DNA from 3 places in the Cupriavidus sp. 86D6 genome. Region 2 is predicted to be linked to each of the others. Evidence: predicted binding sites of a transcription regulator. Region 2 holds the regulator's gene; each other region holds the start of a gene.

Region 1 (5,328 bases), on a different contig from region 2:
GGATGCCAACCAGTTGACCATCGACGGCCACGAACACCGCCGACATGCCGCCCATGCGGATACGCTGGTCTATCGCGCCGGCCCAGAGCGGCAGACTGGCATCACCGACCACATAGGCGCTGGAACCCATCCTGACCAAACGACCGTCGACAATCCCCTCGACACCTGCGCCCGCCTGCTCTTTCACACCCGCTGGCGTGGCAAGCGCCATGCCACGCTCGCGCGCGGTCGTCATCAGCGCATCGGAGATAACATGCGACGATCCCTGACCTAGCGATGCAGCAAGGCCGAGCAGCGTCTCGGTCGACTCGCCCGGCGCGCTAGCCATCTCGGCAAGCCGCGCCGCGCCGCGGGTAAGTGTGCCGGTCTTGTCGAAGAACAGGATGCTGGCGCGCGCCAGGCGTTCCATCGCGCCGCCGCCCTTCACCAGTACACCGTGGCTTGCGCAACGCGACAATCCGGACACCACGGCAACCGGTACACCCAGAATCAGCGGACACGGCGTGGCCACGACCAGTACCGCCAGCACGCGCAAGGCGTCTCCGCTCCATAGCCAACTGGCACCCGCGACGGCCAGCGCCACAACGTTAAGAACAAGGCATAACGATCGGCCAGGCGCGTCAGCGGGCTGCGTTCGGCCTGTGCCGCCGCGACCATACGCAGAATTCCGGCAAACATACTCTCCGACGCCGTGGCACGCGCAACCATTTCCAGCACGGACCCGGCGTTCAGCACACCGCTGCAAACGGCTTCCCCAGCAGCCCGCCGCTGGATTGTGGCCACTCCCGTCAGGGCAGATTCATCAAGATCGCCAGCGCAGGCCAACACACCGTCGACGGGCAGCACCTCGCCATGCCGCACCAGAAGCCGATCGCCTGGGCGAACCTCATTCACGCCCACGGACACCCAGTTGCCTTGTTCCTGTCGGATAGCCTGGCGAGGAGCATGCCGGAGCAATGCGGTCATCTCGCGTTGCGCGTAGTCTTCCAGCGCACGGCCACTGGCCAGCATCAGCGAGATAACGGCCGCCACGAGGAATTCGCCGAGGCTCAGCGCAACGACCACCGACGCCAGGGCCAGCAGCCACACCGGTTTCCTTGCGAAACACGGCCTTGGCGCTCGTGACGGCGAGCGCGATGACGTTGGGCAACGTCCCGAGCAGCCAGACGCCGTCGGCGATCCCCGAGCCACGCCCGCGCGACAAATCCACCCGCAAGCGTGACGGCCGAAAACACTGTTCCGGCGCTATTGACCATTCTGGCACCCGACATCCTGATCGTGCCCCCAGTACATGACAGCTCGCGCCTTCCTCAGCGCACACCATGCCTGGCTCACGCGCTAACAGCGACGGCCGGACGTTTTCCCTCTTCAAGATACATGGTGCGTGCCAACGTGCCAACGATTGTGTCTGCCATCCGCATCATGAGATTTACGCTACGAATCATTCGCATTTCGTCTTACACCTTCGCTGGACTTGCGGATCAACTGGACTGGCCTCCGTGCACATAATCTGAAATAGATCATGCGCTGGCTGCGCGCCGCCAGCCGGCCGTCCGCGAGGGCTGCGCACGGCGTGCTAGTGTGACAACAAGACCGGCGTCGTCATCGTGCGCAGCAGGGTCCGAGTGGCGCCGCCAAGCACGACTTCACGCATTCTCGCGTGACCATACGCGCCCATTACAAGCAGATCCGCATCCGAATCCGCAAGGCGGGACAGCAGCAGTTCGCCTGGCTCGGCATCGTTGTCCAGCATCGACTCCGAAAGGGTTGCATGAATGCCATGATCATGCAGCCACGCGACGGCATACTGGCCTGGCGAGCACCACGGATCTTCCCAACGATCCGGCGCCACGCATTGGACGATCTCGACGGAAGTGGCGCGCGCAAGAATCGGCAGGGCGTCGCGAATGGCACGCGCCGCCTCGCCCCTGCCATTCCACGCCACCACCACCCGCTGCCCTATCGTTGGGAACGACCCCGTGTGCGGCACCACCAGGACTGGACGTCCGCAGCGCAGGATGATCTCGTCGACCGCCTGGTGATCGCCAGACGCCATCCGGTCGGTGGGATCGGTCTGTCCCAATACGATCAAGTCGGCCAGCCGAGACGCCACAAGAACGGCCGACTGACTGCCCGACTCCGATTCACGCCATTCCGTCGTAATACCTACTCCGGAAGTCGCGCCCTCAAACGCAGTCCTTGCCGCCCTGCACGCCTGATCGTGCCAGGTGTTGAAAGACGCGAGATAGCGATCGCCATCTATCAAGCCCCGAATGTCATTGGGATCTGGCCGGGCGGTAGCGAACAAGCCAATGAGCCGTGCCCCATTGGCCAGAGCCAGTTGCGTGGAAAGGTGCACACGTTGATGCAGGTGTCGGCTGCCATCCAGGTGTACGAGGATCGTGGCGAAGTCCATGACGAAACACTCCTTCCAGGCTCCAGGCCTGCTGCCCGCACTGTATATGCCGGCAACCGCCACCACTTGCGATACGTCAAGCCAACACGTTCAGTGCCCGCAAAGCCTCACACGACGAGGCCTTGCATCCGAGGGCAGCGGGCCATTGATCTTTGTCAACGGGACGGGATGTACACCACCTAGCATGACATCGCCTTTCCCAATTTTTCAGGAGACGATGAAATGGCCGAAACAGAGAGCAAATTGCCTGTCACAAAGGACCAACAGGAAATGATGCAGTCCTGGATGCCGCGCGCGTGGCACCCCTTGGAAGGCCTGCGTCGCGAGGTTGATCGTCTGTTCCAGACCTTCGATCGAGACTTCAAGCTGACCTCGTTCCCCCGGCTGACGCAGGGCCTCGCATCCGCCATGCCCGACATGGGGTTGATGTTCTTGGCAGGTCCCGCCGTCGATTTCGTAGAAACCGACAAGGGCTACGAAATCACGATGGAATTGCCGGGACTTGATGAGAGGAGCATTGAAGTGAATTTGTCAAACGGAGGGCTCGTCGTCAAAGGCGAGAAGCGTGTCGAGAAGGAGGAAAAGAACAAAGACTATTTCCTCCATGAGCGCCACTACGGCTCGTTCGAGCGCGCATTCCGCGTGCCCGAGGGCGTCGACGTCGAGCAAATTGACGCAGCGTTCAAGAACGGCGTATTGACAGTGACCCTGCCGAAGACGGCCGAAGCCCAGAAGCCGGAGAAGAAGATCGCAATCAAGTCCGTATAACGCTTCTTGTTCGGGGCGGTCGCAACTTCTGCCAACGACGCCCGCCTTTTGGTGACAGACAGTTGTTCTGCCCCAGCGCATCGCACGTCGTTCATGCTGACGGCGGCGAAAAGCGATTTGCCCATGCCGAATAACGGGGGATCCCATGATTAAGCATCAAGCTACCGCAGAATAAATTCGTCGCGAGATACTGCGCCGGCTGCAAGATAATGCCGATCTCGGGGAGACATGCTGGGGATGCCAGATCCCTCTTCCCAAACAGACAATGACGGCCGGACAAGCCTGCAACTGGATGATCGACGCCTTCCCCGGCGTCAATGCGCCCTGCCTTGCACTGGTCGAGGCCGTCACGCGCGAGGTAATGCGGGAGTACGATCTAGCGGGAATCAGTCCAAAATCGTTTCTATTTGCTTTCCAACGCCCCCTTGCATACGCGGGCAGGCGTGCATATAAAGGCCGCCAACTTCAGTGACATCGAGATCGATCACAGATATCGATTGCTGGTCGAGGCTGTCAGTGATTATGCGATTTCCATGCTCGACGCCAGCGGCAATGTGACGAGTTGAAACCTCGGCGCCCAGAGAATCAAGGGGTTCACCTCCGACGAGATCATCGGCCGACATTTCTCGGTCTTCTGCACGAAGGAAGACCTGGGGGCCGGAAAACCGGTGCATTTGCTGTGCACAGCGGCAACCACGGGACGCGCACAGGACAAGGGCTGGCGCGTTTGAAAGGATGGCAGCCAGTCTTGGGCCGACGTTACCATCACCGCCGTGCGCAAACACGATGGGACACTTCTGGGCTACGCCAAGATCACGCAGGACCTCACTGCCCGGCACAGGCTATCGGAGTTGGAAGGCTCCGCGTCCACCTCGGCATTGGTGCAGCAGGCCAGGGAGAACGAGCAAAAGCGAATCGCGGGAGAACTGCATGACGACCTGGGTCAGCAAATCGTTGCCATGCAAATGACGGTCTCGCTCCTTAAGAAGCCCTAACAAAATGATCTTGCAGGGCTGTTAACTTCAGGTGATCTTTGTTAACCTTTGCGTTGTTTAGTCAGCGCAAAGGACATGGCAAAACCAATACTCGACGACGAACTGTGGGCACTCATCCAGCCACTGCTACCGCCTCCGAAAGCTCGGCGAGCTCGTTACCCCGGGCGCAAACCGCTGGACGACCGAGCCGTGCTCACGGGCATCCTTTTCGTCCTTCAGTCCGGCATTCCCTGGGAGATGCTGCCCCAGGAAATGGGATGTGGCTCCCGGCATGAGTTGCTGGCGACGTCTGCACGCATGGCAGAAAGCCGGCGTTTGGGACCGTTTGCACGAGGTACTCCTGGCCAAGCTGCGCGCAGCGGACCGCCTCGATTGGTCGCGTGCCGTCGTCGATTCCTCTTCCATCCGTGCTGTGGGGTCGGGTCAAAAACAGGACCCAACCCCACGGATCGCGCGCGACCAGGTTCAAAGCACCACCTCCTGACGGACGCGCAAGGCATTCCACTGTCACTGATACTGACTGGCGAGAACCGCAACGACATCACCCAACTGCTACCGCTGATCGAAGCGATTCCTCCGATCCGTGGCAAACGTGGCCGGCCCCTGTCAAAGCCCAGCATCGTCCAGGGTGATCGGGGATATGACCACGACAAGTACCGCAAACCTCTGCACGCCGCTGGCATTGCTACTGAGATAGCCCGTCGCGGCGAGCCGCACGGCAGTGGGCTTGACAAGACCCGCTGGGTCGTTGAACGAACCATCGCCTGGCTCCACAACTTCAAGCGATTGCGTGTGCGCTTCGAACGCCTCGCAATCATCCACGAAGCCTTTCTGAAAATGACCTGTTGCATCATCTGCTGGCGCCACCTCAGAAAGTCATTTTGTTAGAGCTTCTAAGGCCGACATGTCGTCAGCCAGTACCGAGCGCGCCAGCTCCGCTCAAGCCGAGGCGCTCGACGATATCAGCCATCGGCTCGAAAACATGACTTCCCCCGTGCGCATGATCGCGGCGAATCTGCGCCCCGCCCTCCTCGACGATCTCGGTCTGGATGCGGCAATCGACTGGATCGCGCATGAGGTGGAGCATCGTCACGGTCTACGGGTGCAATGCCAAATCGACGAGACGATCGGAATGGTGGACGAGCGGGC
Region 2 (8,716 bases):
CAGTTTGCCGATCAGCTCGGGGGTCAGGCCGTCGAGCGAACGCAGATCCTGCGACACCTCTTCCACCTTTTCTTCCCGGGCCAGTTCCATCGTCAGCAGCGCATCGCGGGCGCGGTTGCGCAGCTCGTTGACGGTGTCTTCGTCGAAGGCCTCGATTTCCATCATTTCGCTGATGGGCACGTAGGCCACTTCTTCCAGCGTGGAGAAGCCTTCCTCGATCAGGATGTCCGCCACTTCCTCGTCCACGTCCAGCTTGGCCATGAACAGCTTGCGCACCACTTCGCTTTCCTCGGCCTGCTTCTGCGCCGATTCTTCCTGCGTCATGATGTTGATCTGCCAGCCGGTCAGCTCCGACGCCAGGCGTACGTTCTGACCGCTGCGGCCGATGGAGACGGCGAGGTTTTCCTCGTCGACCACCACATCCATGCTGTGCTTCTCTTCGTCGACCACGATCGACTGCACCTGTGCCGGCGCCAGCGCGCCGATCACGAACTGCGCCGGGTCTTCAGACCACAGTACGATGTCCACGGCCTCGCCGCCAATCTCGTTACGCACCGCCGTGACGCGCGTGCCACGCACGCCCACGCAGGTGCCGATCGGATCGATGCGCTTGTCGTGCGCCACCACGGCGATCTTGGCGCGCACGCCCGGGTCGCGGGCCGCCGCCTTGATTTCCAGCAGGCCCTGTTCCATTTCAGGCACTTCGTTCTCGAAGAGCTTGATCAGGAACTCGGGCGCGGTGCGCGACAGCTCGATCTGCGGGCCACGCGCGGCGCGGTCCACGTTCAGGATGTACGCACGCACACGGTCGCCGGTGCGCAGGTTTTCCTTCGGAATGATCTGGTCGCGGGCCAGCAGCGCTTCCACGCGGCCGGATTCGACGATCAGACCCTTCTTGTCGGCGCGCTTGACCGTGCCGGTCATGATCTTTTCGCCGCGATCCAGGTAGTCGTTCAGGATCTGCTCGCGCTCGGCGTCGCGGATACGCTGCAGAATCACCTGCTTGGCGGCCTGCGCGCCGATACGGCCAAACTCCACCGACTCGATCTGCTCTTCGATGAAATCGTCCAGCTGGATGTCGGCGTTCTGGTCGCGGGCTTCGAACAGCAGGATCTGCTTGTCCGGTTCCTGCAGACCCTGTTCGTCGGGGACGACAAGCCAGCGGCGGAACGTTTCGTGCTCACCGGATTCACGGTCGATATGCACGCGGATATCCACGTCTTCCTCGAAACGCTTCTTGGTGGCCGAGGCCAGCGCGGCCTCCAGTGCACCAAAGACCACATCCTTGTCAACGTTCTTCTCGCGCGCTAGCGCATCGACGAGCAACAGAACTTCGCGGCTCATTGCTTGTTCCCTTTTCTTTGATTTCCCTTGAAGTCGATCACAGGCACCAGACGGGCCTTGTCGACATCGGATATGGCGAATTCCAGCAGTGCAGCGCCGTCCTTGCCCTCGAATTCCAGGCCGATCTTCTCGGCCCCGGCCTCGCCTGCGGGTTCGCGCAGGATGCCGACGAAGTTCTTCTGGCCGTTGACCGGCAGGCGCAGCGTGACCCTGGCTTCCTCACCGGCGAAGCGGACAAAATCGGCCAGCTTCTTGAGCGGACGGTCCAGGCCCGGCGACGACACTTCGAGGCGCTCGTAGTCGACGTTCTCGACCATCAGCACGTGCGTGAGCTGGCGGCTGACTTTCTCGCAATCCTCAATGACGATGCCGGTTTCAGGCTGATCGATATAGACACGCAGAAGTCCGGCCGGGGCACGCTCAAGCTCAACCAACTCGTAGCCCATGCCGTTAAGGGTGGTTTCGATCAAATCTGCCAGATGCACTGTATTCCCGAGTAGTGGCTTTCAATACCTTGGCAGACACCGGACAACACAACGTTCTGAAATCGAGGTTCCGAAACGGCCTGTAAGCCCTGCCTGCCCATCATCCCCACCAAACCAGCGCGTCATGTGACGCAATCCAGCCGCAAGCACAAACGGGCGAACAAAAAAAAAATGGGCGCAATGCCCATCATTCGCCCATCCTCGCCGAGGATGATACTTTTGAATAGACTTGGATTATACGCGGATTATGACTAAAAGGCAAAAGCCTGCTGGGATCCGCGCCGGAACGCGGCCGATCCCGGACTTTTCCGGCATCGGCCCCTTCCGAATCAGCGTTGACCGCTCCGGCCACCGCCGCGCGGCCGGCGATTGCCGCCGCCACCACCGCCGCCGCCCTTGGCGGCCTTCGGCATCACATTGCCGTTGACGTCACCGCCGCCCCGGCGCTGGCGGTTTCCGCCTGCGTTTCCCGCATTTCCGGCGTTGCCGCCCATGCCGCCGCGTCCGCCACGCCCGCCGCCAGCACCCTTGCCGCCCGCGGCGCCACGCATGCCGCCCGTGCCGCCCGTGCCGCCCGTACCGCGCAGGGCGCCGGCGCCACCCAGGCCGCCACTGAACTTCGTCGTGTGCGACGTCAGCGGTGCCGGCCCCGACGGGATGTAGCCCATCGAGGTCTGCATCGGATCAGGCTGGCCCCGCCCGGCGTTGCCGCCGCCGCGGTTGCCGCCTGCCTTTTCAAAGCGCGGCAGGCCGTCCATGCCCGTGTGCATTGGCATGCCCGCAATGGCGGCTTCGGTACGCGCCTTGCGGCCGCCCACCTTTGTCACGCCACCCTTGCCACCGCCCTGCTCGGCCTTGGCCGGCGCCTTCAGGCCGATGTTGGCCATCAGGTTGCGCACGTCCGTGGCTTCCAGCTCCTGCCAGCGGCCGCGCTTGAGACCACGCGGCAGCAGGAACTGGCCGTAGCGGGTGCGGATCAGGCGCGACACGGTCAGGCCGACGGCTTCGAACATCCGGCGCACTTCGCGGTTCCGGCCTTCGGTCAGCGCCACGTGATACCACTGGTTCACACCCTCGCCACCGCCGTCGGCGATGCGCAGGAAGTTGGCCTCGCCGTCGTCGAGCTGAATGCCATGCAACAGCGCCTGGCGATCGGCTTCCGCCAGTTCGCCCAGCGTCCGCACCGCGTATTCGCGCTCCACGCCGTAGCGCGGATGCATGAAGCGGTTGGCGATATCGCCGGACGTGGTAAAGATCAGCAGGCCTTCGGTGTTGAAGTCCAGGCGGCCCACCGCCACCCACTTGCCGTTCTTGATGCGCGGCAGGCTGTCGAATACGGTCGGACGGCCTTCCGGGTCCGACTGGCTGACGATCTCGCCGGACGGCTTGTGATACAGCAGCACACGCGGCGGCTTGGTCGTTACCTTGCGATGAATCAGCTTGCCGTTCACGCGGACCTGGTCGGCCGGCAGGATGCGCTGGCCGATATGCGCGGGCAGACCGTTGACGGACACCCGGCCCTGCAGGATCAGCTCTTCCATCTCGCGGCGCGAGCCCAGGCCGCCTTCGGCCAGCACCTTGTGCAGCTTCGGCGCATCGTCATCCGACGTCAGTTCGCGCACCGGCTTGGCCTTGGTGCGCGGCACGACGGTATCTTCCTCGTCGAACTGCTCGGAGATCACGAAGCGGAACACGTCCTCGGCACCGGCGGCAGCCTTGGCGCCACCGGTCTTGCCGGCCGGCTTCGCCGACTTGTCGCCCTGACGCTGTTCGCCACGGGCGCCCTGCTTGCCGGCACCCCCCTGATTCTTGCGCTGGCCATTGCGATTGCGCTTGCCGGCCTGTTCGGCCGCCGGCTTGTTGTCGCCGTCGACCAGTGCGGCCTTGCGCTGCGGCTGCTGGCGGCGCTTGCGCTGACCAGGCTGGGCCTGTGCCTCGCCACCGTCTGCCTGCCGCGCCTCTGGCGCACCGGCATCGGCGGCAGGCGCCGGCTTGCGGCGACCACGGCTACGCGGCGCGGCGGGCTGGGCGGTTTCGCCCCCCTCGGCCGGTGCCGGCGCGTCGCCATCGGCGCGACCCGCGTCCCGATCCTGCGCGGCCTGGCGGCGCGAAGCCACCAGATTGCGCAAACCGCGGCGGAGCCCCTTGCGGCGCGGCGCGCCGTCGGCGTCATTTCCCGTATCGGGGGCGCCGGTGTCACCCGGCACGTCCGGCTGGCGGACGTCTTGCTCAGCGGAATCAGACAAAGTATTCACTATCGATGTTGCATGTTGTTCAGTTGGACACACGCTCGTCGTCGTCCTCGGTCGAGAACGGCATATCGCCATTCCGGTCCGCAGGGTCGGCGGGCGCCGCTTCGGGCGCCCCGGTGTCCATGTGGAAGCCGTTGGCATGAGCCACCGGCGCGTCTTCCTGCCCGTCGTCTTCAGGCATCCGGGCGGCGCTGATATCGTCTTCGGAGGCATCGCCGTCGGCGACTTCCTCGCTGGGGGCGGCAGGCCCCGCTTCGTGTTGCTGTCCCGCCTCGACAGGCCCGGCGCCCACCTCCGGCCCGGCGGCCTCGACGGTCAACGCGGCTGCCGGTTCGGCAAACGCTTCCTCGTCGCCGGCAGGCGGGTTAGCCGTGGCGATTTCTTCAAAATCGATGGCCTGCTGCTCCAGGAGCGCCGCTTGCGCCTGCGCCTGGGCATCCTCCAGCGGGGGCAGTTCGTCCAGCGAACGCAGGCCAAGGTCATCCAGGAACGCCTTGGTCGTCGCGTACAAGGCGGGACGACCGGGCACGTCGCGATGGCCGATGACTTCGATCCAGCTGCGATCCTCGAGTTTCTTGATCACGTCCGTGCTGACCGTCACGCCCCGGATTTCCTCGATATCGCCACGGGTGACAGGCTGGCGATACGCGATGATCGCCAGGGTCTCCATGACCGCACGCGAGTACTTGGGGGGCTTTTCCGGATTCAGCCGGTCGAGAAATTCCCGCATCTCGGGGCGGCTCTGGAAGCGCCAGCCGCTGGCCAGCGCCACGAGTTCGACCCCGCGCGGCTGCCAGTCCTGCCGCAGTTCCTCGAGCAGCACTCGGATCGTGTCGGCACCGACGTCGTCGGCAAACAACCGTCGCAGATCGCCAACGCGCAGCGGCTCCTGCGCACAGATCAGCGCGGTCTCGAGGACGATCTTCGCCTCTTGGGTATTCATGTGATTGCGTGCAGCCTGTCTTTGCACCTGCCCCCGGACGAATCCCGGAGCACTGGAGATTGCAGATACAGCGAGGCCGAAGCCGCCGCCATTTCATCGCGCAGCCAGCTCGCCTGCCTAATGCAGCGCAGCCGTGCGCACCTCGTTCTTTTGCATCGAAATGCCGGGTCGATCCGGCAGGAGATCGTCCGGCGCTGGCCAGTTTCACCAGTCAACGGACCTCTTGCGTCGCGCCTTCTCCCTTCGGGGCGGACATTCGCCAGGGCCACCAGATGGCCAAGACGGCAAGAAACAAAACGGTATCGGCTCAGGCAACCCTGCCCTGACCGGCGCCATTTCCCAACCGCAGCCGGTCTTTTAACCAGATCTTTTGAACCGGATGGACTGTTGAGACGTTCTCGGCGCACCGGAGTGGCCAAAAACCCTGGGCACGCTCCCCAGATCAGGAATGCGGCCCCAGCGGCGCCCCGAGCAATGGTGCGGCGCGATACCGTGGTTCCGTCGATTGTATGGCATTCCCGGCCCCGCCCGCAACCCGCCCTTGTGGCCGATTCAGAACACCACGCAAAAGCCGTGTTGGGCCAGCGTGTCCGGGAGCCAGATCGACCGGGCCACGCCGAGCACGCCGAAGCCGATCACCAGCAGCCCCGACGCGACCCGCACCACAGGTTTGCGCGAGAGTTGCCGCAGGTACCCCGACAGCCCGGAGATCACCAGCAGGTTGGGCAGCGTGCCGAGCCCGAACGCGCCCATCACCAGCGCGCCCGACACCGCGTTGCCTGCCAGCAGTGCCAGCGCCAATGCGCCATAGATCATTCCGCAAGGCACCAGCCCCCAGGCCAGACCCATACCGTATCGGCGCAACAGCGGCGTTGCGCGACGCTCGCCACGTAGCCGCACCGGCAGTCGGGCGGTCATGGCCCGCGCACGCTGCACCACGTGCACGGCGGCCAGAGAGGCGAGCCGCTCGATCCAGTCGGAACGCATCACGCGTCCACGCAACAGCCACACACCGGTGAGTACCAGCATCATGCTGCCCCCGGCATAAAGCCATCGCTGCAATGGCAGATACTCCTGCCGCCACGCCGTCGCACCGACAGCACCCATCACCGCACCCAGCAGCATGTATGTCGTGATGCGGCCTGCATGCATGATGCACAGCGCAGTCCACCACTGACGAGCGGTACGGTGTATGACAATTGCCACATCGCGGTGCTGTTTCTGCTCCGCGGCAATAGCAATTCCTCCACACATGGCCGCGCAATGCATGCCACCGAGCAATGCCATCAGAAAAACGCTTAAAAGCACACCAAAAGGCAACTGTTCCTCGCTTCTGCGTCACATGACGCTGTAAAATGCCTGCATCGCGCCCTCGCTGCAAGCGCATTCATAACGAGCACTTCAATTGTTGACTTCCATTCCCGTCACCGAGATGTCGCCCCGTTGCTCAACGTGTGCCATGGGCCAGCTTTGCCTGCCCGTGGGCATGTCGCAACAAGACCTGGCGAAGATGGACACGCTCGTGCAGGAACGCGTGCGTGTTCACAAGGGCGAAACGCTTTACCGGATGGGCGAACCGCTCAATGCGGTCTACGCCATTCGCTTTGGCACACTGAAGACGCACGTCACGATGGAAGACGGGCGCACACAGATCACGGGCTTCCATCTGCCCGGTGAAGTCATCGGCCTCGATGGCCTCAGCGAGATGCAGCACGCCTCCGACGCCACCGCGCTGGAAGACGCCGAAGTCTGCGTCGTACGCTACGACGACCTGCAATCGCTGTCGAGCATCCTTCCCTCGCTGCAAGGCCAGTTCCTGCGCCTGATGAGCAAGGAAATCTCGCAGGACCAGGTCATGCTGATCACGCTCGGATCGATGCGCGCCGAAGAACGTTTGGCTGCGTTTCTCGTCAACATGTCCGAGCGTCTGTCGGCGCGCGGTTATTCGTCCACCGAGTTCGTGCTGCGCATGAGCCGCGAGGAAATCGGCAGCTACCTGGGCCTGAAACTCGAGACCGTCAGCCGCCTGTTCTCGCGCTTTGCCGAAGCAGGCCTGATCCAGATTCGTCAGCGACATGTGAAGCTCGTCGATATGGCAGGCATCAAGCAGGTGTACAGCCGGTCCTGCTGAAAGCCAGGGCCACGCATCACGACAAAGGCCGCGCCGGAGCCATCCAGCGCGGCCTTTCTGTTTGCAGCGCCTGTTCTGCATTGCTATTCGAGTTCATCGGTGTCGCTGAGCTTCACCGGCATCGTGTACAGCGTGAGCCCGCTGGACAACGCGCAGAACAACCACGCGACCAGGAAGCCAACGGTGTAGATCGCCTGCCGGGAAGCTTCTACCGGTTGTCCGAAGAAGCTGAGGTCTCCGGGATCCACCACCGAGAACACCACCGCCGTGGCCGCACCGCCCATCAGAAACGCCGGCCATAGCACCCACATCAGCCAGCGCAGTCTCATGGGCGCCTCGCAGCGGGTTCAGCGCGATCGGCACCGGCCTTCTCGACCACTAGTCCGTGGCGCGTGGCATCGTTCACCGGCACATCGGCATGGGTGTTTGCCAGCCAGATCGTGATACCGCAAGCGACCATCGCCAGCAGCGGACCACTCATCAAAATCCAGGGCCATGGCTCCCTGTACCAGGGCTTTGCGGGGTGTTGGGTCATTGCGCTCTCCTATTGGCATTCGTCCCGGCTCACCATCCGTGACAGCATCACAGATCGCGAGGCACGATGAAACTCGTGCTTTGCCGGATATCCACTTTCCGATCGGTTTCGGTCTCGGCGGTGACCGTCACCTCGATCTTGTGCGTACCCTGCTTCGCATCGTCGATCGGCACACGAATCCGGATCGGCAGCAGCCGGTTCGACGTGGGCGACAGCGATTCCGCGCCATGGTCGTACTCCACGACCATGCCCTGCAACGCGTCGCTCTGCGCCTGCACGTGAAACTTCATCGGCGCCTCGGTGGCGTTGATCAGTTGCAGCCGGTACACGTTTTCGATCCAGCGCCCTTCCACTTCGCGCCCGAGCGCGCCACGATCGCGAATGATGTCGACCTTGAGCGGCGCGCGCATGGCCAGCGATGTGACGAAGCCTGCCGTCAAGGCGAGCCAGATCGCCGTGTAGACAATCGTGCGCGGACGCATCAGCCGCTTGCGGGCGTCCGATGCCGACAGCTTCTTGCGCATCGCGTTTTCCGATGTGTACCGGATCAACCCGCGCGGATACTCCATCTTGTCCATGACCTGGTCGCAGGCGTCGATGCACGCGCCGCAGCCGATGCACTCGTACTGCAGGCCGTCGCGGATGTCGATCCCGGTCGGACACACCTGTACGCAGATGCTGCAGTTCACGCAGTCGCCCAGGCCAGCCGCGTGGTGGTCCGCCTTGCGCGACCGGCTGCCGCGCGGTTCGCCACGGCCCACGTCATAGGTCACGACGTAGGTGTCGCGGTCCACCATCACGCTCTGGAAGCGCGCGTACGGGCACATGTACTTGCACACCTGCTCGCGCATGAACCCGGCGTTGCCCCACGTGGCAAACGCATAGAACAGCATCCAGAACGCCTGCCACGGACCGAGGGTCCAGTGCAGGACCTCGCCGCCCAGTTCGCGGATCGGTGCGAAATAGCCGATGAACGTAAAGCCCGTCCACAGCGCGATCAGGATCCACAGCGCGTGCTTGGTCGCC
Region 3 (8,716 bases), on a different contig from region 2:
AGCTTCGATGGGAAATTCGCTACCGTCGTGGCGCAGCGCATAGAGCGTACGCTGCAGGCCCATCTGCCGATCCGAGACCCCAGTCACGCCGAAACGGCGCACGTGCTGGGTGTGCGCCGAGCGAAAACGCTCAGGCAGCAGGAGGTCGAGTGTCTTACCGATGGCATCTTGCGCGGCAATCCCAAACAGCGCCTCGGCCATTGGGTTGAACAGCACGATCTGCTGCTGTTCGTTGATCGAGATGATCGCCTCCATGGAAGTCCGCACGATGGCTGCCAAACACGCCTCGTTGCCCGAGATCTGGGCGGACAGGTGCGTCGCATCGCTGCGAAGGGGCGTGTCTTGGGTCATGTCGGGCCACTCTTAAGGGATGCTTAATGCCGAAAGGCGTATTTTCCTCTTTTCCTAAGGCGGCAGTGGTCTGCTAATCAAAATATAGAAGATGCGTAACGCCTGCGCGACTGGCGCAAGGGATGCGGGCGCCCATCCGCCCACATAACCGCACTTAATCGGCGTGCGTATGCTTTATAGATAACTTATTGTGCTCGCCGCACTCTGCTGCGGCTGACCCCAAACATTCCTCGCCGAGACGACGGGTCGTGTTGTCTCATCAAACGCTGATCTGAAAAACTGGCGCCCCAGCGCTTGACGCGACGCAAGGGCCGGTCGCCATGGACTGCCATGCTAAGGACAGCCGGAGTTGCCGGCAGTTGAATGAAGGAATCTACGATGACCAGCCTCAGACATTACGATCCGCTTTCCATCGAACCGAGCAGCGACATGATGCAGGGCATGCTGCGCGCGTTCCTCGGCGCCGCCGACGCCGGCATGGTGTTCAAGGTCGATGTGACCGATTCAGACGGCAGCTACACGATAACCGCCGACTTGCCCGGTGTGAAACACGAGGACATCCATATCAACGTCGATCGCGGCACGGTCATGATTGCTGCCAGGGTCGAGCGCACGACCGAGCAGCGGCGATGGCGAACGTGTGATCCGCCACGAGCGCTACAGCGGCGCCATGCGCCGAGCCTTCACGTTGGACGCCGATCGACGAATCGAAAGTTGACGCCACCTACGCCGACGGTGTTCTGCGGCCGGTGCGGCCCAAGAAGGAAGCCACGCCGCAGAAGCGTATCCAGATCCGTTCGGCAGCGTAGGCAGTAATGAATGAGAGTCGATGAACTCGGTTGCCCCCGCTCCAATTCAGCTTTCGCTGACCTGCTCGGTCAAGGATTGATCGGCGCGCTGAGCGCGGGAAGCTGTGCGAGCCGGCCGCGCAAGAGCGTCGAAGCCGCGTCAGACCACGGGCCGCCTCCGGCTGCCGCCACACAATCGCCGCGCTCTTGCCTTAGCTGAGCGTCGCGCTGGAGCAGGATGCCGAAGCCTCCGGCGAGTTCGCAGTCGATCAGGCCGGCCGCGTAGCCTTGCAGCCACTGCTTGGTTTCGGAGGCCACCGGCGCCAATGGGCCCCAGCGCGGGGTAAAGCACACGCCCATATCGTCGTCTCGCGAAAGGATGCGAACCTCGGGGTGCACGGGTCGGGACGCAGGGTGACATGAAAGCCCCGATAGTTGTAGCTTACGGTGTTCATGATGTTTGCTCTCCATGACGGTTAGAAAGAAAGTTGCCGCCGCGCCCGGTGTACACGCGCGCCCTCATCCACGCATGCAGTAGGCACACGGCAGCGAGTAGGGCGCGAAGCGGCTCGTGTGCCAATCGTTCAACCTGCGAGCTGGTGGACGCGCCATGTACGCACCAGTTGCAGAAATGCTCGCAGTTGTTGCGTAGCAGGTGATAGGTGTCCTCGCCCAGTCGCGAAGTGGCGCGACGGACCACATCAGCTCCGCTGTAACGGGCGTGCTGCTGCACAGTGACAACCTCGAAACCGTGGCTGTCGGCGAAGGCCTCGAGCGTGGCGCATTCCACGGGGCCTCGACGCAGCAATGACTTGAATCCCGCGTAATGCACCACCTGTCCGTTGCCGATGTAGATGCCATGATGGCGATACCAGCGTCGCGGCGTGACCAGGTGCGAGCCTTCCCGCAGCGTCTGTGGCGCGCGGTTGGTTGCCGCTGGCGCGATGTCCATATCGTCCATTTCCATCTCCCGCCGGTTGGCACCGAGGGCACGGACGCGCGGCCTGTTGCTTTATGGAATTCGCGCGGCGTTGCCGGGGTGTGGCTGGAGTATTGGTCAGCCCGGGTATTGGCACATATCAGCGCATGCCGGCAAACGCGTCACCTGATTACGATGCGCAATGTGGGAATGGCGCTGTGTGGCGCGTCAGGTTTCTTGGCACGGCTGTCAGGATTGCCTGACTCGCGCCGGCATTCGCCGATGCCGCAATGGCTACGCGATCCGCAGCAACGACCGCACCCCCGAAGCGCGGTGAATGGCACCCAAGACCTGATACCCGGCCGGGGTAAGGTGCGCCGAGGGAGACGCGGTCGGTGCGTCGGCCATATCGACCAAGCGGCGGGTGGCAAGCGCGGCCAGATCGCGCGGATCGATATCGCGGCACGACCCCAGCGATCCCAGCACCATCAACGCGGCGATTTCATGGGCACTCAACATGGCATGTCTCCGGTGGCAGCGGCAACTGTTTGTGTCTCGTCTTTTGCCTAGTGAAGATAGCCACTGTCAAATCGTTAGTGCGCTAAAACCCATAGCTGTTTGATAACGATCAATTGGGGGGCGCATCGACGATGCCACGTGACTTGCCTCGCCCTGGCCTATCCGAGCTTTCCAACATGTAGGCGGGGGACCCGGCGTCGGAGACTCGCCGATCGGGCGCGCGAGGATGGCGGGTCTCATTCCAGTGCATCGCTGACCAGCTTCTGCGGTTACATGTCTGATTTCATCGTCTAGTACCGCGGGCGCGATCCATGACACCACATGTTCCTTGATCTATCCCAACTCTCGGTCGCCCTTGCCACCTACGCTTCGTGCATTGCCAAACGAACCATGCATGACCCAAAGGAGACGCAAGATGAACGACGATGTGCACGCCACGCTTCCCGCCTACCGCGATGCCCTGATCAATGATCTCAACGTTCTGGTTGCCGATGCGCAAGCGTTATTGCGCGAGGTGGCCAGCGAAGCATCTGGCCGCTCGGCCGCGGCCCATGCCGATATGAAAAGACGCGTGGAAGACTTCCGTCAACGCATGGGCATGCTGCGCGAAGGCGCGCGCCAGCGTACACGCGAGTTCACAAAGGCCACCGACGCTTACGTGCATGAGCACCCATGGCGGTGCATCGGCACGGTGGCCTTGCTGTCTGCCGCCATCGGTGCCATTTCGACCTTGGCGGGCAGCCGACGCCACTAATCTCTTCACCGAAGCCGACGGCTTGCTTGTCTGAAGGCGGCCGGTTCATGTTCCGCAGAGCGAGGCTGCCGCCGATTCCGCGCCCGCATGTGTTCGCCTCGTCATCCGCCCTCGACGTGCCACGCACTTACGGGGTGATGCCTTCGCACAGGTTGGCCTGGCGCTTGCAGTACTGCCAAGTGCCTTCCTCGCTATTCATTGTGAACGAGATGGTCAGATCTACTGGTTTGCGGCCAACGATCAGCGCGTGTTCCTGGATGATGCCCTGGTACACCGCCGCCAGATAGTATTGGCCGGGCGGCACCCGCATATACAACAGCGGCCCCTCGCTCACCACGCGCAGGACGCGTTCGTGTCGCGCATTGAGCAGCAGCACCTTGACGTCCGCAAGCGACGCGCCATCCGACCGATCCTGGAACCGCAGGTGCACGTTGAACTGCGGCGCGAGCGCGCGCATGCGGGCCACATCGTCGGCGCCGATGCCGCCCGACAGGTACGGAATGCTGGTGGCGCCCTGCTGCAGGGCGGTCTTGGGCGTGCTTGCAGACGCAGACGCTTGGGCGCCGGCCGTTCCGGCCGATGCGGTGAAGGCAGCGAGGATCATGACGTTGACCCAGGAGCGGGGACTGCCAAGGAAGCTCATGATCGAATCCGCTTTGTGATTGCGTTGCCGCGTTGGACTTTACTTTATGTCCGCATGGGCGGTGGCAGTTGATACAGCGCAAGGCGATTTGTCATGCAACGATAAGGGGCCAGGGCGAGCTGTCACCAACGGCGCCAGTTACGGCTTCGATGTCGCCCACTACCGGACAGGCGGCGCGCAACCCACGCGCGGCGTGGTGCGATGCTTCCGCCCTTGCGGTGAATCAAATCACCGATCCCGCCAACGCCTAGTCTAGGGAAGGTGACATCTCAGGGTACGGCGACATTTCACCGAACACATCATGAGCACAATCGAGTTTTCAGTCATGTTGCCCACCTACTGCTCCGCAGGCCCAAGCCTTCAGTGCCAGGCGCACGTCGATGGTGCGCCGGCGTGCTACGGCATTACGGCCGAAGCTCTGGAGGACCATTTCGGTGCGCGATCATGTCAGCCAGAAGACCTGTTCGTGGCCTATCAGAAGCACAAGGGTGCCATCGAGACGATGGCCCGCGGACTGTTCGAGATGACCGGCGCCCACAGCATCTTGCTGCACAGCGGGCATTTTCGATTTGGCATGTAACTGCAAGACAGCGGGATCTTGAACGTTGCGAGAGTTGCGGTAAACCACAAGCGAGCCAAGCCGAGCGTCTTGCGAAGAGATGATTGACGATGAAAACTATCTGGGCCCGTCGCCGTGCCATTGTCATCCTATTGGCGATCCTCACCGCTTGCGCGAGCTATCCTCCAGGCGATCCACACCTTCTGACATTCCTGCAGGACGGCGTCACAACCCGGGAGGACGTGTACATGAAATTGGCCGAGCCGAGCGCGGTGTGGGAAGATGGCCGCATCCTGACTTATCAGCTTGACCACAACCATCAGGGTTATGTCCCGATGCGGCGCAGGGAAGCCGCTTGGAGCGCCAAGTACAGCCTGGTACTGTCCTTTGACAAACAAGGCATCCTTCGCCGGCATTCGTTGGTTAGGATGAAAGACGACCCTGTTGTCCCTTGAAATAGGTCTCGGGTGCACCCGCTCGAACATGCCGATAATGCGATGATAACAATCACGCCGTTCCCCGTACTCTGCGAAGGACAAAGACCTTTTCCTTGATCCAGCCCAAATCGATGGAGGATAGATCGCTTACCTTGTCAAAACAAGGGCGGGTACACCGGTTTTAGAATCACCGTGTCGCGTTAGTGTCCTTTTCAGTGCTGTGCGCCGAACAAGTGTGTTGCCGTCCTCGATTCAAGGAGTCTGTAATGCAATCCATCGTACTTGCCGCTGATGGGTCAACGTACAGCGATGCGGCGGCGCAATTTGTGGCCGCCGGAAAATTGCTGAAGGGACCATTGATCGTCCATCTGATTCATTGCATGCCGGACGTGTCGGGCGAGGTGAAGTCATACATCAGCGCGACCGACCTGGCAGAATGGCACGCGGATGAAAGCAGCCGGACATTGCGCTCGGCCGCCGAGATCCTGAACCTCGGCGGCGTATCGTTCGAGCAGCACGCGCTCACTGGATTCGCGCCAGAACGCATCGTCGAATTTGCACGATCCGTCGATGCGTCGGCGATTGTGATGGGTACTCACGGCCGGGGTGCGTTCTTCGATGCCATCGTCGGTTCCGTGGCGGGCCGTGTCATCGCTCATGCGCCGTGCCCTGTCATTCTGGTGAAAGGTGAAGCCGCGCGCGGCTGATAACATGGCATGTCTGATGCCAGACAGTAAAGCCGGTTCGTGGTCCTGCCGGGCGCATCGGGCAGCGACAATTCGACGTTGCCACAGATTCTTGGCGGCCCGCGCCGGCCGTCGTCGACACGAGCCGATTGCGCCTGTCGGAACCTCTCGCACCTCCCGATGTCCGCGGTTCAGGAGTAAATATCGAATAGGAAAACCCATGATGCTGGATCTTGATCACTTCACCCCATCGCTGTCGCTCGCGGGCGGGCTTCTTATCGGCTTGGCGGCGGCCGTGCTGATTCTTTTCAACGGCCGCATTGCCGGCATCAGCGGCATCCTGGGCGGATTGCTGGGCATGCCTCGCCGCGACATGGCGTGGCGCATTGCCTTCCTTGCGGGGCTGCTCGCCGCACCGGTGCTGGGCCGCCTGGCGGGTCATCCTGCCGTTGCCAGCATCGAGGCTGGCTGGACCCAAGTACTGGTGGCCGGCTTGCTCGTGGGCATCGGCACGCGATACGCAAGCGGATGTACCAGTGGGCACGGCGTGTGCGGAATCTCGCGCGGTTCGGTACGGTCGATTTCCGGCACGCTTACCTTCATGGCAGCCGGCTTCCTGACCGTCTTCGTACAACGTCATTTGCTGGGAGCCTGAGATGGGCACGATCACTGCGTGGGTAGCTGGGCTGGTATTTGGGCTCGGCCTGATGGTGTCGGGCATGGCGAACCCTGCCAAGGTCCTGGGCTTCCTGGACCTTGCCGGCGTGTGGGACCCTTCGCTCGCTTTTGTCATGGTCGGTGCGATCTCGCTGGCCGCACTCGGATTTCTGATCGCCCGGCGCCGTGCACGTTCGTGGTTCGGATTACCGATGCAGTGGCCCTCCAGCACGTCGATCACATGGCGCCTGATCCTTGGCAGTGCCGCCTTCGGCATCGGCTGGGGGCTGGCGGGCTTCTGCCCTGGGCCCGCATTGGTGGCGTTGGGAGCGGGATATCCGAAGGCCGCCGGTTTCGTCCTAGCCATGCCGGCGGGGATGATGGTGTTCGAACTTATCGAACAGGTGAAATCGCGTGTGGCGCGCGCTTGAGCGTGGGCTGATCGTAGGTCGAACGTGGGTTGACACAAATCAACTACAGGTCGACCTGCTATACCAGAATCGAAACTGACAGGTCGTTACGCAAAGCACTGGCCATCATGCCCGGGCGAATGGATTGGGAGACGGTCGATGTATCACCATGTTCTGTCGCCGTTGACGGCGGCGCCTGCGCCATGCGTGCGCTGACTGAGGCGATCGGGCTCGCGGCGGCATGCCGTGCGCAACTAGAAGTCGTGCACGTAATTGACTACTCGTTCTTGCAGTACGACAGCGGTTACGGAATCCGGGCGGATATCATTCCGGAACTGCTGGAGTACGGTAAGAATCTCTTGCGCGACGCTGCAGGCGCGGCCGAACAGGCCGGCGTAAAGTGCACGACGACATTGATCGATAACATCATCTGTCTGGGTGATGTCGCCGGGCAGATTTTGGAGCAGATCAACGCATCGCACGCCGACGTAGTGGTGGTGGGCACCCACGGGCGTCACGGACTGAGGCGCGTATTTCTAGGGAGCGTAGCCGAATCATTGGCGCGATCCTCCGCCGTGCCGGTGCTTCTGGTCAGGGAGGCGCCGCGCACGCATGAGACTGCTCCCGGCGAGGCGCTAGGGGAAGCCTCGCGATAACCGTCGGTTTTATGCTGCAAGTTTTTCTGCTGCAAATAAGAGCGATCGATCTGGACCGCGCCAGACCAGTTCTTGCACCAGCCACGCTGGTGGCGTGACTGGTGTCACTGGCGGAGAATCCCGTGTGGTATCGATATTGATCGAATCATGACCGGGCTGTAGCCCGCGGCGGCCCTGCAGGGTGTTCCGTCTGCTGTGGCTCGGAGATGGCGCTTGCCAATCCGCGAATCCGCATCAGTATGTCGCACTGGCCGAGCCAGGACGCGCGCACGGCGATGCAGGCTGTCTTGAATGCCTTGACGTTTCCCCAAAGGCTGCGTGCGTGCTTGAGCCACCGGCTGTGGCGGCTGATCCTGATGGTCAAAGTATCGCCGACGCAGCATCGGATCCAATGGAATCAATCCATCGGAAGCGGGAAACGAGGGCGCGCCAAGACAGGACTCAAACCAGAATAGGCGGGCACACGCACGCATTCGGTCTTCGAGGGGGTATTGACGTAAGGCATGTTGGATGTCGGCTATCGTATGCGGAGATTGTTGACGACATCGGAAACGCCTGGTGCGGACCATGCGGCGCCGGCAGCGGCTCGGCGCTCGGCCAGCGAGTCGACGGTTCCTTCTAGCGTGACGACGCCGGCGTTTGCGTTGATGGAGATGTGATGGGCTTCACGTTCCGCATGACGCCGAAGCGCGGATTCGATCTTTCCTTCGATTGCCTCGGGCACGATCTTCGGCACGACACGGATCAGGTTCGATACACCAACCACGCCGCGGATATGGCTGACCGCGTTTTCCGCCGCACGGCGTTGAAAGCCCCATTGGACGGTGCCACGGAGCGTAATCCAGCCCTTTTCGATTTCCACGTGCAGATTCTCGGCAGGCACATGCACATACCATTGCAACGCATTACGTGCGGCCAGCGCGACAGCTTCGTCGCCCAGCGTTGACTTCGGCGTCACCTCAAGTTTGACCACGACACCTTTGACACCGCTTATGCGCTCGGCGGCGGATTCCGCGGCAATCTTTTCCGCGTACGTACCAACGTGGCCGGAGAGGGTCACGATTCCCTGGTGCACTTCGACACCGATACCGGCGGCAGCTACGCGGGGATCCCAGTCGAGCTCCTCATCGATAAGCTGCTTGAGTTCCATGTCAGTTTTCATTCCATTCTCCTGTCTCGGTCATGCAGGGCCATCGAACGATGGCCCTGCATGCGTCAATCTAGAAGACTCTTGCATATGGCCCTTGATGTGGCACAAATCAGCCCGTCGGCGACGGGAAGGCAGCAGTTTGCTCATTACTGTCGGCCCTCCCGCGGTGGCATGCGCGCTAGGCTTC

The links. Region 2 encodes FNR, which switches genes on or off when oxygen is low (the NO sensors DNR and NnrR bind a similar motif). Its sites were predicted from a motif close to TTGATNNNNATCAA; they were not measured.
Region 1: a site for FNR is predicted at 2,562-2,575, ahead of AC3G88_RS26375 (universal stress protein). Genes of this name have one in related genera too.
Region 3: a site for FNR is predicted at 6,774-6,787, ahead of AC3G88_RS26425 (universal stress protein). Genes of this name have one in related genera too.

What each region holds. Positions count from the first base shown of each region.
Region 1 is NZ_JBYPSB010000019.1:412-5,739, forward strand. Features, by position in the region: gene AC3G88_RS26365 (HAD-IC family P-type ATPase) at 1-529, opposite strand, end outside; gene AC3G88_RS26370 (P-type ATPase actuator domain-containing protein) at 490-1,089, opposite strand; gene AC3G88_RS26375 (universal stress protein) at 1,577-2,416, opposite strand; gene AC3G88_RS26380 (Hsp20/alpha crystallin family protein) at 2,639-3,184, shown strand; gene AC3G88_RS26385 (hypothetical protein) at 3,571-3,807, opposite strand; gene AC3G88_RS26390 (histidine kinase) at 4,066-4,179, shown strand; gene AC3G88_RS26395 (IS5 family transposase) at 4,255-5,067, shown strand; gene AC3G88_RS26400 (hypothetical protein) at 5,084-5,328, shown strand, end outside.
Region 2 is NZ_JBYPSB010000001.1:1,001,064-1,009,779, reverse strand. Features, by position in the region: gene nusA (transcription termination factor NusA) at 1-1,344, opposite strand, end outside; gene rimP (ribosome maturation factor RimP) at 1,341-1,829, opposite strand; gene rluB (23S rRNA pseudouridine(2605) synthase RluB) at 2,159-4,075, opposite strand; gene scpB (SMC-Scp complex subunit ScpB) at 4,104-5,024, opposite strand; gene AC3G88_RS04610 (sulfite exporter TauE/SafE family protein) at 5,577-6,344, opposite strand; gene fnr (fumarate/nitrate reduction transcriptional regulator Fnr) at 6,430-7,155, shown strand; gene AC3G88_RS04600 (hypothetical protein) at 7,239-7,484, opposite strand; gene AC3G88_RS04595 (hypothetical protein) at 7,481-7,690, opposite strand; gene ccoG (cytochrome c oxidase accessory protein CcoG) at 7,738-8,716, opposite strand, start outside.
Region 3 is NZ_JBYPSB010000019.1:6,904-15,619, reverse strand. Features, by position in the region: gene AC3G88_RS26485 (PAS domain-containing sensor histidine kinase) at 1-351, opposite strand, end outside; gene AC3G88_RS26480 (Hsp20 family protein) at 730-1,167, shown strand; gene AC3G88_RS26475 (hypothetical protein) at 1,230-1,538, opposite strand; gene AC3G88_RS26470 (lecithin retinol acyltransferase family protein) at 1,591-2,100, opposite strand; gene AC3G88_RS26465 (hypothetical protein) at 2,353-2,577, opposite strand; gene AC3G88_RS26460 (ElaB/YgaM/YqjD family protein) at 2,993-3,331, shown strand; gene AC3G88_RS26455 (hypothetical protein) at 3,459-3,974, opposite strand; gene AC3G88_RS26450 (DUF1488 family protein) at 4,276-4,554, shown strand; gene AC3G88_RS26445 (hypothetical protein) at 4,644-4,988, shown strand; gene AC3G88_RS26440 (universal stress protein) at 5,237-5,677, shown strand; gene AC3G88_RS26435 (YeeE/YedE family protein) at 5,877-6,311, shown strand; gene AC3G88_RS26430 (DUF6691 family protein) at 6,313-6,744, shown strand; gene AC3G88_RS26425 (universal stress protein) at 6,927-7,379, shown strand; gene AC3G88_RS26420 (hypothetical protein) at 7,586-7,834, shown strand; gene AC3G88_RS26415 (BON domain-containing protein) at 7,897-8,541, opposite strand; gene AC3G88_RS26410 (flavodoxin family protein) at 8,708-8,716, opposite strand, start outside.